DNA from 2 places in the Lactiplantibacillus sp. 3062 genome. Region 2 is predicted to be linked to the other one. Evidence: riboswitches for the same ligand, from Rfam matches in the RefSeq annotation. Region 2 holds a riboswitch; the other holds the start of a gene.
What was found. Region 2 has a riboswitch for preQ1 ahead of ACWQAU_RS00080 (QueT transporter family protein). Riboswitches for the same ligand answer to the same signal wherever they lie in the genome.

Region 1 (3,204 bases), on a different contig from region 2:
CTGTGACGTGGTCTATCAAATTGAAGATGGTAAGATGAGTCGCCGCGACTCGTAGTGCCACTGACCACTGCACTTTAACCTCATAACAGTAAAAATGACCTCGCCAGGAATGTTCCTGTGAGGTCATTTTTACTGTTCATATTTACACGACTCATCAGACACTACGAATCGAAAACTAGAATTTGCCAAGCTCAAAGACAGCCTGCTTCGGCCCGCTGGAAAAAGTGCGAGTTAGCGTAAACATGCTTAGATTTAGTCATCCGACACCAAGTCATCCGTTCAACTAATTAGCTTGCGGCAATTTATATCGCAATGCGCGGTAAACAAGTGCGACCACGTACACTGTGATAAACCGATCTAAATAATCCGTTCCCACTTGTATCAAGAAGACGGCCATCGTTTTGCCCATACCGGTACCTAATAATAATTGGACTAGCATGCTCGAACCAGACGACGTGATGCCATGAAATAAGATGACCGTAATCGCCGTGGATAAAAGTGTTCCGGGAAGTGAAATAACACCAGCTAGCCACCAATTTGACCGCCACGTGCCCGGCTTGATTCGCCGATATAGCAGACCAGCAACTAACCCAGTCAGCAGTTGAACGGGCATGAAGAACAGCGAGTACAGGTCTGTCGTCGCACCCACGATAACTCCGGTGGCACCCCCGGCCAACATTCCACCCAGTGGTCCAAACACAGCAGCAGCCAAAACGGTACCAATTGAATCTAAATAAATCGGTAATTTTAACATCAAGGCAATGTTACTGCCAACAATATTCAGGGCAATGCAGAGCGCCAATAACGTAATTGCCCGCGTTTTTATTCTCTTCATGCACTCACCAATTGGTGCAAGACTTGCGTTAAATCAGGATCAGCCGCACCGACCACAGTCGTTAAGAACAACCGCCAAAAAGCTACGACGTCAACCTTCGTCATGATTTGACTATTGGGTGTGTTGTGCCAGAAATCATGATCATCCACGATTGACTGCCCACGCGCGACACCATCCGTCACAACCGTCGTGTAGCTTTCAAAGCCACTCAGAATCGTTGGGTCAAGCATTCCGGCCACGGCCAACGGATCATTGATCACACAACCAATAACCCGTTCATATTCCCAATGAAAGTCAAAATAAAAGGTTGTAATTTTCTCAACAAAAGCCCCCATTGCTGGATTGACGTCTTTAATATACGTTAATAAACTGGGTGTCAACACGATGTTACGCGTGACGTCTAAACCAACCATCTGAATGGGAACAGGCATCAAGTCAAAGACGACCTTGGCCGCATCCGGGTCACACCAGAAGTTGTATTCAGCCACTGGCGAACAATTACCGTGACTCCGATAACTTCCACCCATCAGTGTAAATTGATCGACTTGTTCAAATAAGCGTGGATCACGTTGCAGTACCGTTGCAATGTTCGTCAACGGTCCCAACGCTAAAATCGAAGTATCAGGTGCTTCAATCAGCGTCTCTTCAATAAAACCAGCGGCATCTTGAATCGGTCGTACCGCCGTTACCGCTGGAATCTGACTATTCCCTAAGCCATCATCGCCGTGGGTGTCTTGCGCACTCGTGTAGGCGACTTCCAATGGGCGATTAGCGCCCAAATAGACTGGAATATCCAATCGGTCAGCCAAATCTAAAATTTTCAGTGCATTTTCCGCACCGATATGGGTTGGCACGTTCCCACAAACAATTGTAATCCCAATCACATTAAGTGCCGGTGATTTAAGCGCCAATAATAGTGCTAAACTATCATCGATCCCGGGATCACAGTCAATAATAACGTTACGCGTCGCATTCATTCTCTTACCTCCGATAACTGAAGTTCTTGGTTTTTTATCCTGGGAAGTTTACGAACCAGGCCAGCTCGCCTAATTAGGTCAAACTGTATGTGATGAAATGCTAATCCAATTATAGCGGACGGTGGGGCCCTTGAAAACCACCAATCGTTACTTCGACTCACATCTTGATGGCCGATGCTACCTCTCTGACAATAATCACCACGACCTGCTTAACCCACTGTGCATACTCATCCCCATTAGCCCCACAACATCATTATTTGCAGTATTCATACGCTCCCAGCGACACCTTAAGTAGTTCCCCACCTCCCATTTCGAACCAATTATTTAATTATGTTACTGAACTTTTACCAGAGTTCATCAAGTGAATGACCGGAAAACATGGTACAATATGACTACTAAAGATAAAGTAGGTGTCGAATCATGCGTAAAGTTCAGTTTTATGGGGCCGTTTCAATTGACGGTTGTTTAGCCACCAAGGATAATCGGCTGGACTGGCTGTTCAAAACAGCTGGTGCCAACGATGCCCCCACCGAAGCATTTATGCAGCAAGTTGATACCGCCATCATGGGCCGCCATACTTACGAATACACGATGGAACAAACCACTGATCAACTCATTAATCCATATAATCCGGCGACCCACAATATTGTCATGACTTCCCACCCCCACACCGGCGATGAACGCACCCAGTTCACCAATACCCCCGTCACGAAGATCGTCGAAGACTTGCGCCATACCGCTGGCAAAAATATTTGGATTGTTGGCGGTGCTGGCGTCTTAATGCCGCTGTTAGCTGCGGATTTAGTTGATGAGCTCTACATCCAGATTGCACCAGTCATTTTGGGTGATGGTATTCCCTTATTTAAAGCAATTGACCAGCAACAGCGCTTTGAATTAGTTGACACCAATCGATATGGTCAGCTCGCCGAAGTCCACTATCAACGTTTAACAACTGAATAATGTCGTGATTAAAAAATCCCAGCCCGTTTGCAACACGCAAACAAGTTGGGATTTTCAATTGCTTTAAGCTTCACGTTGGCGTTTAACCGCCTGACGAAGTAATAGTGGTGCAATCAGCGTCGTTAAAATGATTGCCGTGATGACTGCCGAATAACGATCAGCTGATAGTAATTTGCCTTGATAACCAATCTGTGCAATGATCAGGGCCATCTCCCCACGTGACACCATGCCGGCGCCAATCTCATAGCCGCTTAACCAATTAAAACCCGCCAACCGTGCGCCGACCCCGGCACCAATGATCTTAGTGGCAATTGCCGCAACGGTAATCACAGCGATGAACCAAAAATCGTTCAGGAAACCATTGAATGACATATTCAGCCCAATACTAACGAAAAAGACTGGGATAAATACAGCATTACCAATGGGTTGAAT
Region 2 (3,204 bases):
TGTCTTGACCCAATTAACACCGGCGCTGTTAACGACGGTTCGGGCCCATGCCGAACTTGTCTGGCAAGCCCTAGCGACTCAAGTCGAACCGATACCGGTAGTTAAACAAATCACGGGGAAGGGCCTAATGATTGGAATCCACTTAGATGAACAAATCCCGGTTAATCAAGTCATTACCCGGCTACAAGTAGAAGGCTTATTGACGTTATCAGCTGGCGATAATACGTTACGTTTGTTACCCCCAATTGTGATGCAACCGGCCGATTTATTAGCTGGGATTGCCTTGATTGCAAAGGTACTGACAACTTTGACAACGGAGGTCACGACGAATGAATAATCAATTTGAAGGTCGGTCATTCTTGAAGGAAATCGACTATACACCAACAGAATTAGCTTACTTAATTGACTTTGCTAGTCACTTGAAGACCCTTAAAGCACACCATATCCCACACCCTTATTTACAAGGAAAAAATATTGCGTTGCTGTTTGAAAAAACGTCAACACGGACACGTTCTGCGTTTACTGTGGCGGCTAATGATCTGGGCGCGAATCCAGAGTTTTTGGGTAAGGACGACATCCAATTCGGGACGAAGGAGTCAGTTGTTGATACGGCGAAAGTACTGGGGTCCATGTATGATGGTATTGAATTTCGGGGCTTTAAACAAAGCACGGTCGAAGACTTAGCGACCTATAGTGGTGTGCCAGTCTGGAACGGATTGACCGATGAGTGGCACCCGACGCAGATTTTAGCGGATTTTTTAACATTAAAGGAACATTTTGGTCATTTAAAAGGGTTGACGTTAGCGTACGTTGGTGATGGTCGCAATAATATGGCTAATAGTTTACTTGTGGCGGGAGCGATGCTCGGCATCAATATCGCTATCGGGGCCCCGGTAGCGTTACAGCCAGCCCCAGCAGTGGTCGCGTTGGCCCAACAGTATGCGCAGGCAGCTGGGAGCACGGTCGTGATTACGGCTGATCCGCAACAAGCCGTTACTCAGGCTGATGCGCTTTATACGGATGTCTGGGTCTCAATGGGCGAGCAGGTCGACTATGGTGAGCGGATCAAGCAACTATTGCCGTTTCAAATTAATACTGCGTTACTCGCAGCTACTGGCAAGTCATCGACGATTGTCATGCATTGCTTACCAGCACTACACGATCTAAAGACGCAGCTGGGAGCCAAATTAGGCGAACAGTACGGAATGACGGCGTTTGAAATTACGGATGATGTCTTCCAGAGTAAGCAGGCGGTCGTCTTTGAAGAGGCCGGCAACCGGATGCCAGCAATTAAGGCGGTAATGGCGGCTACATTAGGTAACTTATTTATTCCTACCAGCATTTTCAATTAGCAAGCTTGCGGGAACTACTAGAGCGTGCTACGATTATATTCGCTTTGTTTCAATCAATACGTGGTTCGTAACCATCCCACGTTAAAAAAACTAGGAGGAATTAAGCGAATGACACAATCAAAAATTCGACCATGGATTATCAACGCCCTAGTCGCTGCAATGTATGTTGTATTATGCCTAGGCCCCGCAGCTTTTAGCTTGGCATCGGGCGCAATTCAATTCCGCGTTTCTGAAGGGTTGAACCACTTAGCCGTGTTCAATCGCAAGTATATTTGGGGAATTGTTGCTGGCGTTATTTTGTTTGACGCTTTTGGTCCCGGTGCGAGTCTCCTCAACGTTCTCTTTGGTGGCGGCCAATCATTATTAGCCCTGCTGGTATTGACGTGGTTGGCCCCTAAGTTGAAGACGGTTTGGCAACGGATGTTACTGAATATCGCGCTATTCACCGTTTCGATGTTTATGATCGCACTGATGATTACCATGATGAGTAGTGGTGTCGCTTTTTGGCCGACGTATCTAACAACTGCTTTATCAGAGTTGATTATCATGAGTATCACTGCGCCAATTATGTACAGCTTGGATCGGGTCTTGCACTTTAGTGACCGGATTCAGTAGGGTGTGACTGAATTTAATATTAAGAACGACCGGCGTAGTATGTGAAGATGGTTTTTCGCATATTACGCCGGTCTCTTATTTATTCATTTAATGAAATGTGGTTAATTTGATTTTTGGTTGATTATTTTGAAATGGTCAACGCGTTTTGGATTGTTAACTGCTCGGTAGCAATGATCGTCCTAATTCGAACTGTTTTCAGCAGTCTTAAGCTGGTCGCTTTTGAACTGAAAATTCATCTCATAAAAAAAGCCCCAAGGTAACCTCGGGGCAACTGTGATTATTCAGCTTGTAAATCTTCCACTTCGATGACTTTAAATTGTTTGCGATTCAAGTTGTCGATAATTCGTTTGAGCTTTTCACTGTCGACATTTTCTGGCAAGGTAAAGAGCGTCCGATAACCGAGTGTCCCGTTTTGGACGTCTAAGGTCAGGCAGCCGGCGATTGAAGTATATTTCGTGATAATCTTAGCCATGGCTGCAAGGTCGCCGCGTTCACCAACGGAGACAACTGTTAAAACATAGCTACCAACATTAACGTTCCAAGATTGTGAGAGCATGTCGAGCAGACGCGTATGAGTGAGAATGCCATAGAAATAGCCGTGTTCATCGAGCACCGCAATGTATGGCAAATCTTTGATGGAGAAGAAGATGTTGTAGAAGGCGGAGTCGACTTGAATCGTTTTCGTGGCATTTTTAAGCAGGGTCGTCACGGGAAGCGACATGTCGCCGCCCCGTGACTTGTGCCGATAGATGTGCATCTTATAGATGTTGCCGCGGAAGATATGACCGGTTTCATCTAAGATTGGAATACAGCGGAAGCCGGAATCCTCCAAGACTTTTAAGGCGTCCTCTAAGGTCGCGTCCGCCGTAATGGTGACGAGGCGTTCTTTAGGCTTTACGAGTGTTTTTAATAGCATAGCAGTTGGTCCCCCAGATTTATTAGTTTGTTTTAATAAATAATACCATAAAACGACCGCTTACACGTATCATTATGACATCAAACGACGGCTAAAAGGGATGAAAAAGCCGGCCTGATAACATTCAGACCGGCTTGGTTAAATTAGATTTAAATTAGAAAACAATGACTGGTGTTCCGACTGGCACGGCAGCAAAAACTTTTTTCATGACAGAAGGTGGGGTGTTCACACAACCATGCGAGCCGTGCTTCTTGTACCAAGTACCACCATATTGAGTTTGCCATGAAGAATCGTGAATTCCTTCGCCAGTGTCATCGAACG

Region 1: linked by a shared signal. The riboswitch ahead of ACWQAU_RS08520 (nucleoside hydrolase) and the one ahead of ACWQAU_RS00080 (QueT transporter family protein) in region 2 are both predicted to bind preQ1.

What each region holds. Positions count from the first base shown of each region.
Region 1 is NZ_JBVAYE010000004.1:170,177-173,380, reverse strand. Features, by position in the region: gene ACWQAU_RS08530 (ABC transporter ATP-binding protein) at 1-55, shown strand, start outside; gene ACWQAU_RS08525 (ECF transporter S component) at 284-835, opposite strand; gene ACWQAU_RS08520 (nucleoside hydrolase) at 832-1,812, opposite strand; PreQ1 riboswitch class I at 1,833-1,877, opposite strand; gene ACWQAU_RS08515 (dihydrofolate reductase family protein) at 2,233-2,772, shown strand; gene ACWQAU_RS08510 (cation:proton antiporter) at 2,836-3,204, opposite strand, start outside.
Region 2 is NZ_JBVAYE010000001.1:18,671-21,874, reverse strand. Features, by position in the region: gene ACWQAU_RS00090 (acetylornithine transaminase) at 1-337, shown strand, start outside; gene argF (ornithine carbamoyltransferase) at 330-1,352, shown strand; PreQ1 riboswitch class I at 1,407-1,452, shown strand; gene ACWQAU_RS00080 (QueT transporter family protein) at 1,461-1,967, shown strand; gene cbpA (cyclic di-AMP binding protein CbpA) at 2,245-2,883, opposite strand; gene ACWQAU_RS00070 (L,D-transpeptidase family protein) at 3,038-3,204, opposite strand, start outside.